2 regions of the Telluria sp. ZT3P26 genome follow, and region 1 is predicted to be linked to the other one. Evidence: predicted binding sites of a transcription regulator. Region 1 holds the regulator's gene; the other holds the start of a gene.
The links. Region 1 encodes LexA, which represses DNA repair genes until DNA is damaged. Its sites were predicted from a motif close to ACTGTATNNNNATACAGT; they were not measured.
Positions count from the first base shown of each region.

Region 2: AC56LN_RS07350 (ATP-dependent helicase) is a predicted target of LexA. The motif match lies at 1,715-1,732, and genes of this name have one in related genera.

Region 1 is NZ_JCASII010000001.1:1,054,335-1,064,787, forward strand. It holds gene AC56LN_RS04590 (cystathionine gamma-synthase family protein) at 1-1,186, shown strand, start outside; gene AC56LN_RS04595 (tetratricopeptide repeat protein) at 1,361-2,050, shown strand; gene lexA (transcriptional repressor LexA) at 2,111-2,740, opposite strand; gene rpsF (30S ribosomal protein S6) at 3,033-3,440, shown strand; gene priB (primosomal replication protein N) at 3,478-3,777, shown strand; gene rpsR (30S ribosomal protein S18) at 3,806-4,096, shown strand; gene rplI (50S ribosomal protein L9) at 4,133-4,585, shown strand; gene AC56LN_RS04625 (replicative DNA helicase) at 4,705-6,093, shown strand; gene AC56LN_RS04630 (DUF47 domain-containing protein) at 6,207-6,833, shown strand; gene AC56LN_RS04635 (inorganic phosphate transporter) at 6,855-7,865, shown strand; gene AC56LN_RS04640 (hypothetical protein) at 7,929-8,174, opposite strand; gene AC56LN_RS04645 (MBL fold metallo-hydrolase) at 8,290-9,180, opposite strand; gene AC56LN_RS04650 (RNA polymerase sigma factor) at 9,305-10,453, opposite strand, start outside.
Region 2 is NZ_JCASII010000001.1:1,665,127-1,671,270, forward strand. It holds gene AC56LN_RS07335 (chromate transporter) at 1-485, opposite strand, end outside; gene AC56LN_RS07340 (chromate transporter) at 482-1,090, opposite strand; gene AC56LN_RS07345 (hypothetical protein) at 1,233-1,451, shown strand; gene AC56LN_RS07350 (ATP-dependent helicase) at 1,756-3,849, shown strand; gene AC56LN_RS07355 (sugar porter family MFS transporter) at 4,339-5,772, shown strand; gene AC56LN_RS07360 (phosphohydrolase) at 5,795-6,144, opposite strand, start outside.

The sequences.
Region 1 (10,453 bases):
CAAGCCGATCGAGCACGGTTCGCTGCACAAGCCGATCCACACCTCGGTCGCGTTCGGCTACACGGATGCGCGTCAGCTGGCATCCGTGTTCCAGGGCAAGGAGCCGGGCTTCCGTTATGGTCGCCAGGGCAATCCGACCATCAGCGCGCTCGAGGACAAGGTCAGCAAGATGGAGGATGGCGTCGCCACGCTGTGCTTCGGCACCGGCATGGCCGCCATCGGCGCGCTGTTCCAGGCGCTGCTGAAGGCGGGCGACGCCATCGTTTCGTCGAGCTTCCTGTTTGGTAATACCAACAGCCTGTGGCAGACGGTGGCAGGGCAGGGCGTCGATGTCGCCTTTGTCGATGCAACCGATGTGGCGCAGGTCGAGGCAGCCTTGACGCCGAACACGCGCATGGTGTTTGTCGAGACGATCGCCAATCCGCGCACGCAAGTGGCGGACCTGGCCCGCATCGGCGAGCTGTGCCGTGCGCGGGGCATCCTGTACGTGGTCGACAACACGATGACCTCGCCCTGGCTGTTCCGCCCGAAGAGCGTGGGCGCCGGTCTCGTGGTCAATTCGCTGACCAAGTCGATTGGCGGCCACGGCATTGCGCTGGGCGGCGCGCTGACCGATACCGGCCTGTTCGACTGGAGCGCGTACCCGAACATCGCGCCGAATTTCCGCAAGCAGCCGGCGCAGGCGCAGGGCATGGCGCAGCTGCGCGCGAAAGCGCTGCGCGACTTCGGCGCCTCGCTCGGACCGGAGGCAGCGCATCACATTGCCGTTGGCGCCGAGACGCTGGCGCTGCGCATGACCCGCACCTGTGCCAATGCTCTGGCGCTGGCAACGATGCTCGAGGCGGATGAGCGCGTGGCGAAGGTCCACTACCCGGGCCTGGCCTCGCATCCGCAGCACGGTATCGTCACGTCGCTGTTCCGCGCCGGTGGTTCACTGCTCAGCTTCGAGCTGCGCGAGGATATCGACCCGTTCGATTACCTCAACCGCCTGCAGCTGGCGATTCCCGCGTCGAACCTGGGCGACAACCGCACGCTGGTCATTCCGGTCGCGCACACCATCTTCTTCGAGATGGGCGCCGAGCGCCGCGCCAGCATGGGCATTGCCGAGTCGCTGATCCGCGTGTCGGTGGGCATCGAGGACACCGATGACCTGGTTGAAGACTTCCGCCAGGCGCTGGACGCGTAAGCGCGGCGTACCGCGCGACGTTACCGCGTGACGTAAAGCGATGCAAAGAAGGCCGGCGCAATGCCGGCCTAGTCATTTTTACGGTTGAGTCGCGCTGTAAAAGGGGGCTATGATGCGCCATCGTCAGCTTGTCATTTTTGGGTGCCCATGAAACGTTTCCTGCTCTGCCTTTCCATGTCCCTGTCCCTGAGCATCGCCAGCGCCGCCTGTGCGGGCGAGCTGGAAGACGCCAACGCGCTGTTCGAAAAGAAGGATTACGCGGGCGCGCTCAAGCTGTACACCAAGCTGGCCAATGCCGGCAATGCGCAGGCGCAGCAGCAACTGGGCCAGATGTACTGGTATGGCGAAGCGGGCGCTGTCGATGAGGCGGCAGCGAAAGCATTGTTCGAGAAGTCGGCGGCCAAGGGCAATAAGGTCGCGGCAGAATCGCTGGTCGTGATGGAACAGCGCGTGACCAAGCGCGCCGAGATCGATTACTGGATCAAGGGCTATGACGGGGCCGAGCTGCAGTCGGGCGAATACCGCTGCCCGTCGCCGCGCATCCCGGCCGTGTCGAAGGTGAACGACGAGATCGATCGCGTCAACAAGCTGGTGACGGGCTGGCAGGATTGCTACAACAAGATGGTCACGAACCTGAACGCGCAGTCGCCGCTGACGAAGAAGATTCCCGCCGATATCGCCAAGCTGATGAACAAACAGGAAGCGGATGCTTCGGCAGCCTATCTGGAGCAGGTGCGGCAGAATATCGCGGAAGGCGCGAAGGTCAATTCAAAGATGATCCTGGCGGATTTTGCAGCGTGGCGCAGTGCGACCGAGGCGTTTGTCAGCCAGCACAATGCGGTCGTGAAGAAGGCGTCGAAGTAGGCAGGGCAGGGCAGCGCAGGAAAGGACAGGCGCCGGCAGGAAGAAGCCGGCGCCGTTACATCAGTTCCAGCTACGCATCAGGCCAACAGCCAGGCCTTCGAGTGCGAACTCTTCGTCCGGCGAGACTGAAATGATGTTGAAGTCGGGGTTCTCTGGCAGCAGTTCCACCAGGTCGCCCGTCTTGCGATAGCGCTTGACCGTGACTTCGTCGCCCAGGCGTGCAACGACGATCTGGCCGTTCTTGGCGCTGTCGATTTTCTTGACCGCCAAAAAGTCGCCATCCATGATGCCGGCATCGCGCATCGACCAGCCTTTGACCTTCAGCAGGAAATCGGGGCGCGCCGCGAACATGGCGGTATCGACGTTGTAGGTGGCTTCGACATGCTCTTGCGCCAGGATCGGATTACCTGCAGCAACGCGCCCCACCAGCGGCAGCGACATGAACGACGGCGGCGGCATCGGAACTGATTCGACGCTCGCGCCGATCAGGCGGATGCCGCGCGATGTGCCCGGCGAAATTTCGATGGCGCCCTTGCGCGCCAGTGCTTGCAGATGTTCTTCAGCCGCGTTGGCCGAGCGGAAACCCAGTTCGGAAGCGATTTCAGCCCGGGTCGGAGGGAAACCGGTGTTCTCGATCGCTTCCTTGATCAGGTTCAGGATCTGTTCTTGCCGTGCAGTGAGCTTTAGCATAAATGTGTTACAGCAACCGGTTATGTGTGTAACCTGTATTTTTGTACAGTATTCTCCCGCGCGCAAGAGGAAACGCAAAAAATATCGTCAAAATCCCGATTCAGCGTACAAACATGCGCCAAAACCGTGGAATTGTCGAGTCAGACTGCCGGGAACTCGCCAGCTCGCGCCTGCGATGCGTCATTGGGCTTTCCAAGCTGCCGATATCCGGGTTATAATTGCCGGCTTTCCCTTCCCACACTCGTCTTGACGCCGAGGTGGGCATTTGTTAAACGTCCTCAAGGAGTAATGCATGCGTCATTATGAAATCGTGTTTATCGTCCATCCGGACCAGAGCGAACAAGTCCCGGCGATGATCGAGCGTTACAAGACCACGGTGACCAGCCGCGGCGGTAACATCCATCGCGTTGAAGACTGGGGCCGCCGCCAGATGGCATACCAGATCCAGAAGCTGCCAAAAGCACACTACATCTGCCTGAACATCGAATGCGACAACGAGACCCTGGTCGAGCTGGAAACTGCATTCAAGTTCAATGATGCGGTTCTGCGTCACCTGACCGTCAAGCTGAAAAAAGCTGAAACCGCACCGTCGCCGATGATGAAATCGGTGCAGCGCGAAGACGCAGCCAAGAGCCACCGTGCCGAAGCCGCTGCGCCAGCAGCCGCTCCAGCCGCTGCGCCAGCGCCTGCTGCTGCTTAAGTTTTCCCCAGTTATTCGTAGTAACCAGTAATACCGGGTGCACAGCGCAAACCACCTCCAGCTCATGGCGACCATCGCCGAGCGCGACGTACTGCGTTACACCCCGGCCGGTGTGCCAATCGTTTCAGCCGTCCTGATGCACGAATCGCAGCAGGAAGAGGCCGGGGTCGAAAGGTCGGTCGCGTTCGAAGTCCCCGCGTTCGCCGCGGGCGAGATTTCGGGCAGGTTCGCCAGCGCCGAATTGGGCGCCAGCTACAGGTTCAACGGATTTCTTGCACGGAAAAATCGCAACAGCAAAGCCCTGGTGTTTCACATCATTGATTTCAGTGCCGCTTAACCCGGCAATTTAGATACAGGAGCCTCAAATGGCATTCGGTAAAAAGTTCGACAAAAACAAAGCGAAACTCAAAGAGAAGCGCAAACAGCAAAACCCGCTGTTCAAGCGCAAGAAATTCTGCCGCTTCACCGCCGCTGGCGTTGAGCAGGTGGACTACAAGGACGTCGACACCCTGAAGGACTTCGTCCAGGAAAACGGCAAGATCATGCCAGCACGTCTGACCGGCACCAAGGCGCACTACCAGCGTCAGGTCGACACCGCGATCAAGCGCGCACGCTACCTTGCGCTGCTGCCGTACACCGACCTGCACCACGGTTAATCGTCGGTCACGACAGTCAGACATCTGGAGATCACTATGCAAATCATTCTGTTGGAAAAAGTAGTCAACGTCGGCAACCTGGGCGACGTCGTCAAGGTCAAGGACGGTTACGCACGTAACTTCCTGATCCCACAAAAGATGGCACGCCGCGCTACCGCCGGCGCCGTCGCCGAGTTCGAAGCCAAGCGCGCTGAACTCGAAAAAGCAGCAGCTGAAAAGCTGTCGGCTGCCCAGGCCGAAGGCGACAAGCTGAGCGGCATGACCGTCACCATCGGCCAGAAGGCCGGCGTTGATGGCCGTCTGTTCGGTTCGGTCACCAACTTCGACATCGCCGAAGCGCTGACCAAGCAAGGTTTCGCTGTCGAGAAGTCGCAAGTGCGCATGCCAACCGGCCCGCTGAAAACCACCGGCGAATTCCCGGTTGCAGTCGCTCTGCACACCGACGTCGTGTCGGAAATCACCGTCGCTGTTGTGGGCGAAGCTGCCTAAGCACACGCTGTACATGTGCTGAGCACGCAGTTCTGAAAAAGCCGGGTTCGCCCGGCTTTTTTGCTTTTCGGCTTTCCATTATTGCCAGTCGCAGGACCGGAAAAGGTATAATCCCGCCCATGAATGCAGCATCTCCAGATCCGCAACTCGACGCCCTGCGCATCCCCCCGCACTCCATCGAAGCCGAGCAATCCGTCATTGGCGGCCTGCTGCGCGATAACGCCGCATGGGACCGTATCGCCGACTTCATGAACGCGGAAGACTTCTACCGCTACGACCACCGCATCATCTTCGAACAGATGGTGCGCCTGATCAACGGCGGCAAACCGGCCGACGTCATCACCGTCTACGAAGCCTGCAACCAGCTCGGCAAGGCCGATGATGTCGGTGGCCTGCAATACCTGAACGCGATGGCGCAGAACACGCCGTCCGCCGCCAATATCCGGCGCTACGCCGAGATCGTGCGCGACCGCGGCATCCTGCGCAAGCTGATCACCGTGGCCGATGAAATCTCGGGCAATGCGTTCAACCCGCAGGGCAAGGAAGTCAAGCAGATGCTCGACGAAGCCGAGTCCAAGATCTTTGCCATTGCCGAATCCGGCTCACGCGGCCAGCAGGGCTGGAATCCGATCCAGCCGCTGCTCACGCAGGTCGTCGAGCGCATCGATGAGCTCTACAGCCGCGAGAACCAGGGTGAAATCACCGGCGTGCCGACGGGCTTCATCGACCTTGACCGCATGACATCCGGCCTGCAGCCGGGCGACCTCGTCATCGTCGCCGGCCGTCCGTCGATGGGCAAGACCGCGTTCTCGGTCAATATCGGCGAGAACGTTGCGATCGAAGCCGGCCTGCCGGTCGCGATCTTCTCGATGGAGATGGGCGGCACCCAGCTGGCGATGCGTATGCTGGGTTCGGTCGGCCAGCTCGACCAGCACCGCCTGCGTACCGGCCGCCTGAACGACGAGGATTGGCCGCGCCTGACGCACGCCATCCAGAAGATGAACGACGCCCAGCTGTACATCGACGAAACCCCGGCGCTGAACCCGATCGAGATGCGCGCGCGCGCGCGGCGCCTGGCGCGCCAGTGCGGCAAGCTCGGCCTGATCATCGTCGACTACCTGCAGCTGATGCAGGGCAGCCAGCCGGGCGATAACCGCACTGCAGAAATCTCGGAAATTTCACGTTCGCTCAAGGGCCTGGCCAAAGAGCTGCAGTGTCCGGTGGTGGCGCTGTCGCAGCTGAACCGCTCGCTGGAGCAACGGCCGAACAAGCGCCCCGTGATGTCCGACTTGCGCGAATCCGGCGCAATCGAGCAGGATGCCGACGTCATCATCTTCCTGTACCGCGACGAGGTCTACAACCCGGATTCGCCCGACAAGGGCACCGCCGAGATCATCATCGGCAAGCAGCGTAACGGTCCGATCGGCGCAATCCGCCTGACCTGGATCGGCCAGTACACCAAGTTCGGCAATTACAGCGGTAACCTGTCTGTGTATCAGGGTGACTAAATAACCATTTGTAGTAACACCAAGGCGGCCATTGATGTTTTAATGGCCGCCTTTACGCGTGGCCGCATTTTCGGCGCGACCGCGTAATCCCAGAGAGTCAATACGGAGAATCTATGTTTGGACGTTTCATGCCCACCGAGGGCAAGTTTTTCGATCTTTTCAATCAGCACGCCGCATTGTGCGTCAAAGGGGCGCAGGAAATGGTCAGCCTGATGACCAACTTCGACGACCTCGAAACCCGCACCCATGCGATCGAGACGATCGAAAAGCAGGCTGACAAGATCACCTATGCCACGGTCGACCTGCTGCACAAGAGCTTCATCACGCCGATCGACCGCGACGACATCCACAAGCTGATCACGCGCATGGACGACATCCTGGACATGATGGAAGACGCGGCCCAGACGATTTCGCTGTACGACCTGCAAGCCGTGACGCCGGAAGCCAAACGCCTGGCCGAGCTGTGCCTGGCCTGCTGCCTGAAGGTCGAGGAAGCCGTCTCGCTGCTGCACAATATGGACAACGCCGCCAAGATCGTCGCGCTGTGCGAAGAGATCGACCGCCTGGAATCGGACGCCGATCACGTGATGCGCGCCGCGATGTCCAAGCTGTTCCGCGACGAGCCGGACGTGCGTAACCTGATCAAGATGAAGGCCATCTACGAGATCCTCGAGACGGTTACCGATCGCTGCGAAGACGTGGCCAACATCATCGAAGGCATCATCGTCGAGAACGCGTAAGCGTCGCAGACCTGCATAACCATGGATAATCTCAACATCAGCATTTACGTGCTGGGAATGCTCGTGCTCCTGGCACTGGTATTCGACTTCATGAACGGTTTTCACGATTCGGCAAACTCGATTGCCACCGTGGTCTCGACCGGGGTCCTGAAACCCCAGCACGCCGTCGCAATGGCGGCATTCTTCAACTTCATCGCGATCTTCGTGGTCAACATGAAGGTTGCCCAAACCATCGGCAAGGGCACGATCGACCCGCACGTGGTCGACCATTACGTGATCTTCGGCGCCCTGGTCGGGGCGATTTCGTGGAACGTCATCACCTGGTATTACGGCATTCCCTCTTCGTCGTCGCACGCACTGATCGGCGGCCTGGTGGGCGCGGCCGTGGCCAAAGCGGGCACCGGTTCGCTGATCTCGGGTGGCCTGATCAAGACCGTGGCGTTCATTGTCGTCGCACCACTGCTGGGCTTTGCGCTGGGCTCGATCATCATGCTGATGGTGGCCTGGATCTTCGTGAAGTCCACGCCCAGAAAAGTCGACGGCCTGTTCCGCAAGCTGCAGCTGGTCTCGGCGGCGGCGTATTCGCTGGGCCACGGCGGTAACGACGCGCAAAAGACGATGGGCATCATCTGGATGCTGCTGATCGCAGCGGGATATACCAGCGCGACGGCCGAATATCCACCGGCCTGGGTCATCATCTCGTGCTATGCGGCGATCGCGTTCGGCACGCTGTTCGGCGGCTGGCGCATCGTCAAGACCATGGGCCAGAAGATCACCAAGCTCAAGCCGGTCGGCGGTTTCTGCGCTGAAACCGGCGGCGCGGTGACGCTGCTGCTCTCGAGCGCGTTCGGCATTCCGGTATCGACGACGCACACGATCACCGGCGCCATCGTCGGCGTGGGCGCCGCGCGCAAGACCTCGGCCGTGCGCTGGGGCGTCGCGGGCAATATCGTGTGGGCGTGGATCTTCACGATCCCGGCGTCGGCCTTCATGGCGGCCGTGGCCTGGTGGATCGGCACCAAGATCATGTGATTGCGGCTTGATTGGCAAAAGAAAACGGCGCCCTCGGCGCCGTTTTCTTTTCGGGGATGCGCGTCAGTGCTGCGTCATCGCGCCCGTGCCGACACCGGAATTGCGCATGTTCTCGCGCTCGATGTCGCTGACCGTGCCGGCATTGTTGGCGGTCTGGCCTTTCTTGCGGGGCAGGTAGGTGCCGATCGGCGTCGTGCGTTCCTCGCGCACGCTCGCGGTGTTCGCGCCGTCAGGCGCAGGGCTGGTGCAGGCGGCCAGCAGCAGGGCGGCGGCGCACGAGGTAAAGAGTGATGTCAGCGGGAGGGTCATGGTAGCAGGCTCGGGAAAGTGGCTGTTCCGTATTGACAGCCGCACCCCATTCTACGCCTGCGACGGCGCGCGCCAGCCTGACAGAATTGACAGGTGATCGTGTACGCGAAGTCGGCTAGCCGAGTTCGACTTCCAGGCCTTCATGCGCCAGCCGCACCTGCAGTTCGCCCAGGCGCCCGGCGTGGCGCGCCATGACATCGGCAAACACCGCCTCGAGTTCATCGTCGCCGCGGGTCGGTTCATGGTGCGTGCAGTACAGCGTGCGCGCGCCAACCCGCAGCGCCATCGCGATGGCGCCATCAAAGGTGCCATGGCCCCAGCCCTGCTTGGACGGGTATTCGTCGATCGTGTACGAGCAATCGACGATCAGTGCGTCCACGCCCGCCATCGCGGCGTCCATGCGGCGTTCGGCGTCGCGCATCTGGAGTTCGGCTACTTCGTGCGACGGGTGCCCGACCGGATGCGGGTTGTACCAGGGTTCGTGGTCGCCCGTGAAAAAGACCGATTTGCCATTGCACTCGATGCGGTAGCCAAGGTTGGTGACCGGGTGGTTCATCACCACATTCGATACCAGAGCATCGCCCACCGCGAGCGGCTCACCGACCGTCAGCGTACGGTACTCGATGGTGGCGCTCATGTCCGTTTCGCCCACGGGGAAATAGCTGTTTTGCAGCTGCACGCCCATCACGTGCTCGATGCCGCGGCCCGTAACCGGATCGTGTGCGCCATGCAGGCGCACGCGGCTGCCCTTGACGAACAGCGGCGTGAAGAAGGGCAGGCCATGGATATGATCCCAGTGGCTGTGCGTGATGAAGATATTCGCGTGCACGGGCGGCCGGGCCAGCAGGTGTTGTGCGAGCGGGAACAGGCCGGTGCCGCCATCGAGCACGATCAGCGTGTCGTCGTCGGTACGCACCTCGATGCAGGTCGTGTTGCCGCCATAGCGCGCCGTGCGCGGACCCGGCGACGGGATCGAGCCGCGGACTCCCCAAAAACGAAATTTCATGTTGCATCCCCCGCAGGTCAGAACCTCGCAATTTATACAGTCTGAATAATAGCGAGATTGTAGCTTGCAGGCATCTGTACCAGATAAATCTCTGGCGCCTGGCGCAGCGCAGAAGGGTGCAAGGTCATGTGACGCAACGACGACCGGCTCGTGCCAGCAGCAGGGTGCGCTCGGCAGCATTGGTTGTCATCGTGGCTGCACGCCCGAATTCGGCACGCGCTTCATCGTCGCGGCCGAGCTTGTGGAGCAGATCGCCACGCACGCTTGGCAGCCAGTGGTAGCCGTTCAGCCGGCCTTCCTGTGCCAGCTGGTCAACGATGGCAAGGCCTGCCGCCGGGCCGTCGGCCATGCTGATGGCAACCGCCCGATTGAGATCGACCACGGGTGAAGGCTGGCAGACGGCGAGCTTGCCGTACAGGGCAGCGATGCGGTGCCAGTCGGTGAGGTCCGCACGGTGTGCGCGGGCATGGCAGGCAGCGATCTCGGCCTGCAGCACGTAGCGCCGGGGTGCGCCACCTGCACCGGCGCGCGCCAGGGCAGCCAGGCCGCGCCGGAGCAGCACGCGATCCCAGCGTGAGCGGTCCTGGTCGAGCAGCAGCACCGGCTGCCCTGCGGCGTCCAGGCGCGCAGCCATGCGCGCAGCCTGCAATTGCATCAGTGCGACGAGGCCATGGACTTCCGGTTCGGACGGGGCGAGTCCGGCCAGGATACGGCCAAGGCGCAGTGCCTCGTCGACCAGCGCCGGGCGCATCCAGTCGGCGCCGGTGCTGGCGTTATAGCCTTCGTTGAAGATCAGGTAGACCGCTTCGAGCACTGTGCCCAGCCGCTCTTCCAGTTCGCCAGGGGCCGGAAGGTCGAACGGAATATTGGCGTCGTGCAGGGTGCGCTTGGCGCGCACGATGCGCTGGGCGATTGTCGCTTCGGAGACGAGGAAGGCACGAGCGATCGCGGCGGTCGACAAACCGCCGAGCAGCTTGAGCGTAAGCGCCAGGCGCGCATCCAGCGACAGCACGGGATGACAGGCGGTGAACATTAGACGCAGCAGGTCGTCCCTGACCACGGCCCCCCGCCGCGCATCAAGTTCATCGGCAATATCGGGCACGTGCATCGCTTCCAGGGCGTCGAGGTCGGCGCCAATCTGTTGGAGCTTGTCACGCAGCAGACGGTCACGCCGCAGCAGGTCGAACGCGCCGTTGCGGGCCGCGGTCATCAGCCACGCGCCCGGCCGATCCGGTACGCCGTCGCGCGGCCAGTGCTCGAGTGCGGCGACCAG
Region 2 (6,144 bases), 610 kb from region 1:
AGCAGCCACAGCGGCCAGCGGTCCGGATCGGTGCCCCCGCCGGTGGCCAGCAGCCAGGCGGTCGACAGCAGCATGGCGATGACGAGCGGGGCCATGCCCTGCTTGAAGGCGCGCACGGCCCGCTGTTCGCGATTGCGCTGTGCCCATTGCGCCACCTGATAAGTAAATACGGTCGACGGCAGCATGATGCCGATCATCGCGATGACCACGCCGCACAGCGCGGCCAGCGTGCTGCCGTTGTTCAGGCCAACGTTCCATCCCAACAAGGCCACGAACAGCACATTCGGGCCGGGCGACGACTGCGCCAGCGCAACCGAGTCGCCAAACTGCGCCGGCGTCAGCCAGCCCTGGCGCTCGACCAGGTAACGCTGCATTTCGGACGTGGTCGAGATCGCACCGCCAAGCGACATCATCGACAGCGCCAGGAAGTGCGTGAACAGGCTGAGCCAGTCGTGCCAGGTGAATGCCAGTTGCGGCGCGCTCATGGCTTGAGCCTGCGCCAGGCCAGCACACAGCCCAGACCGCCCAGGCCGAACACGACCGCCGCCAGCGGCACCCGCACCCAGGCCAGCAGCACGAAGCCGAGCGCGGCAATCAGCACGCAGGCCACGAGCGGCAGCACGTTCTTGCCCAGCGCGGCCGACATCTTCAGGCCGGTGGCCGCCACCAGCCCGGCGGCGACTGCCGCCATCCCGCGCAGCGCGCCCTGGACTGCAGGCACATCGGCGAACCTGGCATACACCAGAGCCAGCGCCAGCACCACGAGCAGCGGCGCCGCCAGCAGGCCAGCCAGTGCACTCATTGCGCCGGCCAGGCCGAAGTGGCGCTGCCCGATCACCATCGCCAGGTTGCACACATTGGGTCCGGGCAGGATCTGCGCGACCGACCATTCTTCGATAAATTCTTCATTGCTCAACCAGCGTTTGCGCTCGACCAGTTCGCGCTGGATCACGGCCAGCACGCCGCCGAAACCCTGCAGGGCAATCAGTGTGAATGACACGAACAGGTCGGTGCACGAGGCGGGAGCGGGGCGCGCGGTGGCTGTCAGGCCCGGTTGCGCGTTCCGGGAGGGGAGGGGAGAATGACTCATCCCGCCATTATCGCTGTTGCGCCGTACTCGCGCTTACCACGGGCAATGTATTCGCGTATTGATACAGGTTTGCCATTGACTTTACATTTGCTTCGCCAATAATCGTGGTGCATGACACATCCATCACCACCGGAGATCATCGATGAAGCCACTGCACGCGCAAGACATCCTTCCACGCGCTGCCAGCGTGTCCGAACTACGGTCCGATGCCGGCCAGCGCGATGTCGTCACGCGCGGGATTGCCACGCTGGGCGAACTCGGCGTCGTGCCGGCGGTCGAATACCTGAAGTCCAACGGGGTGCGGCCAAAGGTGATCGAGCGCGTCTTGCTTGAGCCAGAAAGGCGCCGCGTGCTCGCGTAGTCGCATGGCAGCAGTGGCCCTGTCAAGGGTGTGACCGCCTTAATTTGCGGTCAATTTGCAGTTGTCACCGTCGTTGCCTTCCCAATAGGCAAATTGTTGAAAGCCGCCCCGCAGGCCGTGTCCAGCCTGTCAAGCCCCCGCTTTTCCACATAGTTATTCACAGACTTTGTGGATATCCAGAAAAACGTTTTCTTGATTGCGGGCTGACCGACGGCACGGCAGGTCTGGCCCGGTGTCATGCGATTTAGCGCTTGCGGTACGATACTGGACAAATGTACAGTAGTGCTTTCTCCGTCTGCCGCCCATGACCACCGCTACCGCCGCGCCCGCTACTGAAGACCCGTTTGCCAGCCTGAATCCGGCGCAGCGCGCTGCGGTCGAGCACGATATTGGCGTAGCCGCCCCGCGCCCGCTGCTGGTGGTGGCCGGCGCTGGCTCCGGCAAGACCAATACGCTGGCGCACCGCGTTGCGCGCCTGATCGGGGCTGGCGCCGATCCGCAGCGCATCCTGCTGCTGACCTTTTCGCGCCGGGCGGCGGACGAAATGCGTCAGCGCGCCAGTGGCGTCCTGCACCGCTTGCTTGGCCGGGGCGGGGCGGCGCAATCCCAGGCCCCGGTGGCGCTGCCCTGGGCCGGCACCTTCCACAGCATCGGCGCACGCCTGTTGCGCGAATTCGCCGGACGCATCGGCCTCGATCCGCAATTCACCATCCACGACCGGGGCGACGCCGAGGACCTGATGGGCATGGTGCGCCACGAGATCGGCCTGTCCCGCACCGAGAAACGCTTTCCCATGAAAGGCACCTGCCTGTCGATTTACTCGCGCGTGGTCAACAGCCGCGATCCGCTCGACCAGGTCTTGCAGGCGTATTTCCCGTGGTGCGCCGAATGGGAAGCCCAGCTCAAGACGCTGTTCGGCGCGTATGTCGACGCCAAGCAGGCGCAGAACGTGCTCGACTACGACGACCTGCTGCTGTTCTGGGCCGAGATGGCAGCCGACCCGGTGCTCGGCGCTGAGCTGGGCAGCTGGTTCGACCATGTGCTGGTCGACGAATACCAGGACACCAACCGCCTGCAGGCCGCGATCATCACCGGCATGAAGCCCGACGGCAAGGGCGTGATGGTGGTCGGCGACGACGCCCAGTCCATCTACAGTTTTCGCGGCGCCACCGTGCGCAACATCCTCGACTTCGCGGGCCAGTTCACGCAACCGGCGCAGACGATCACGCTCGAGCGCAATTACCGCTCGACGCAGCCAATCCTCGATGCGTCCAACGCCGTCATCGGCGCCGCGCTCGAGCGCCATGCCAAGACGCTCTGGACCGACAAGGTGTCGACCATCAAGCCGCAGCTGGTGCTGATTCCCGACGAAGCCGAGCAGGCGCGCTGGGTCTGCAGCCGCATTCTCGAGCAGCGCGAAGAAGGCGTGCCGCTCAAGTCGCAGGCCGTCCTGTTTCGCGCGGCCAGCCACAGCGCCGCGCTCGAACTCGAACTGATGCGGCGCAATGTCCCGTTCGTCAAGTTCGGCGGCCTGAAATTTCTCGAAGCCTCGCATATCAAGGATCTGCTGGCGCTGCTGCGCTTTGCACAGAATCCCGGCGGGCGCCTGGCCGGGTTCCGCGTGCTGCAGCTGATTCCCGGAATCGGCCAGGCCACGGCCACGCGCGTGCTCGATGCGGTGGGCGAGAGCAGCGATGTCGCCGCGACGCTGGCCGCGTTTCCCGTGCCGGCGCGCTGCAGCGCCGAGTGGCAGACGTTCTGCACGCTGTACGCGTGCCTGCGCACCGCCGGCCTGCGCTGGCCACAAGACCTCGAACTGGCGCGCGACTGGTATGCACCGCACCTCGAGCGCCTGCACGACGATTTCCAGGTGCGCGCGCTCGACCTCGACCAGCTGGTCGTGCTGTCGGCTGGCCATGCGAATCGCGAAAGCTTCCTGGCAGACATCACGCTCGACCCGCCCGAAGCGACGAGCGACCGCGCCGGCCCGCCACTGCTCGACGACGATTACGTGATCCTCTCGACCATCCACTCGAGCAAGGGGCAAGAGTGGAAGTCGGTGCACGTGCTCAATGTGGTCGACGGCTGCATCCCGTCCGACATGGCCACTGGTAACCAGGACGATATCGAGGAAGAGCGCCGGCTGCTGTATGTCGCCATGACGCGGGCCCGCGAGAACCTGCACCTGATCGTGCCGAACCGCTTCTTCATCAAGCAGCAATCAAGCATGGGCGATCGCCACGTGTATGCGACGCGCTCGCGCTTCGTCACGCCCGTGATGCTCAAGCATTTCGAAGAAGCCGCCTGGCTCAGCGCCGACAAGCGCGAGCTGCGCACGCCAATGCCCGACAGCGTGCGCATGCTCGTGCGCGACCGGGCGCGCAGCGCGTGGAAATGACGGTCGATCGCCGCATGTTGGCAACTTATCCCCCATGTCACGGTTTTGTAGGAGTGCGCCGCACATAAACTTGCTGCCCATATCTGGTGCATGTGCAAGTGATTGATTTTATTGGAACAATTTTTTGCCTGTACAACGGGCAGTTTGTTGAAACCCGCATCCCGTCTGGCCTTGTGGCTTGTCAAGTGGCGCTTGTCCACACAGTTATCCACAATTCTTGTGGATAGCGTAAAAGCTTGAGCAAAATCAGCAGCTTAGCTCGTTGTGATGCTTGCGGGCATCTTCTTTGTCGCGATGAATCGTCGTTCAATTTTGTTAACAGCATTGGCGTTTTGTTAGTAGACAACATTCACTAATATGTTTGCTATCGAACAGTCGTCCCATTCCCATCCCTTTATCCTTTGCCAAGTAATTTGACCCGTCGTCCGGACGGTGACGAAATGGACCCACCGTTGTTCCCTGCCTGTCCATTTCCAACAAAGGATTCGTATGTCTGCAGCAGTTCCCCCGGCCGCCACCCCGGCGCCACCCGATACCAAGGAAAGCCGCTTCGTCTTCAAGGTCGCCATCGTCGCCACGATGGGGGCGCTGGCGTTCGGCTACGACACCGGTGTGATTTCCGGCGCGTTGCCATTCATGAGCGCGCCGCCCTCGAGTGGCGGTCTTGGCCTGACACCGCTGACCGAAGGCGTCGTGACGTCCGCGCTCGTGTTCGGCGCTGCAGTGGGGTCGCTGATGGCCGGCAGGCTGTCCGACAAGTTCGGCCGTCGCATGACGCTGATCTGGCTGGCCGTGGTGTTCATGATCGGCGCGCTCGGCACCACCCTGGCCCCGTCGGTCGAAGTCATGGTCGCCATGCGCTTCGTGCTTGGCCTGGCCGTGGGTGGCGCCTCGTCCACGGTGCCGGTCTTCATCGCCGAAATGGCCGGCCCCAGCAGACGGGCCAGGCTGGTCACGCAGAATGAATTGATGATCGTCACCGGTCAATTGATCGCCTACGTGCTCAATGCGGTGCTGGCGCACTATGCGAATTCGCCGGATGTCTGGCGTTACATGCTGGCCATCGCCGCCGTGCCGGCCCTGCTGCTGGGTGTGGGCATGCTGTTTGTGCCGCCATCGCCGCGCTGGCTGGCCAGCAAGGGCCGGATGGATGAAGCGCGCGCCGTCATGCAGCAGATCCGCTCCAGCGACGAGCAGATCGAGCGCGAGATGGCCGAAATGACCAAGCTGAACGAGATCGAGCACGAGCAGGCCGGCTGGTCGGCCGTCATGGGGACGCCGTGGATCCGGAAACTGCTGTGGCTGGGTATCGGCCTGGGCTTCATGGCCCAGTTCACGGGCGTGAACGCCTTCATGTACTTCACCCCGATCATCCTGCAATCGACGGGACTGGGCACGAATGCCGCGTTGACCGCGACCATCGGCAACGGCGTCGTGGCCGTGATCGCCACGTTCATCGGTATCTGGCTGATCGGCAAGCACGGCCGCCGCTCGATGTTGCTGTCGGGCCTGTCGGGCGTCGTTGTCATGCAGTTCGCGCTGGGCGCCGTGCTGCTGTGGATGCCGGATGGGATCACGCGCAGCTACGCCGCGCTGGCCTGCATCCTGTGCTTCCTGCTGTGCATGCAGATGCTGATCGCGCCGGTGTACTGGCTGTTGATGTCCGAGCTGTTCCCGATGCACCTGCGTGGCGTGCTGACCGGCACCGCCGTGGCGTGCCAGTGGATCTTCAACGCGATCGTGGCCCTGCTGTTCCCGCTGGCGCTGGCGCAGTTCGGCAGTACGACCTTCTTCCTGTTCGCCGCCATCAATGTCGGCTCGCTGATCTTCGTCGCGCTGCGCCTGCCGGAAACGCGCGGCCGCTCGCTCGAAAGCCTGGAAAAGTACCTGGAAAAAGAATTGACCCCGCGCGCGAAGGCGTAAGGCAGAGCGGGCAGGGCCGGCGTCAGGGCGCCGGCTTCGCCAATCCCTTGAGCCGTTCGAGCTCATGCAGAAAACGTTCGCAGGCCAGCTGCGGCGGCCACGGTTCCCATGGCACGCAGTCGTAGTAGTGCGCCAGCGGGTCTTGCGGCAGGATCGCTGCCCGGATCTTGAGCGTGCGCCGGACCTCGTCGGCCGACCAGCCGGCCACATGGACCGCTTCGCTGGCGGCGGCGAGCCGGTCGGCTTTCTTGTGCGCCGCGTGCGACTTCGTGTCCCAGGCCGGCAAGCCGTAGCGCAGGAACACCATGTGTTCCAGGCGCCGTGTCAGCGCGCGAAAGGCATCACCCAGAAACGGCTTGATGACCGAAATTG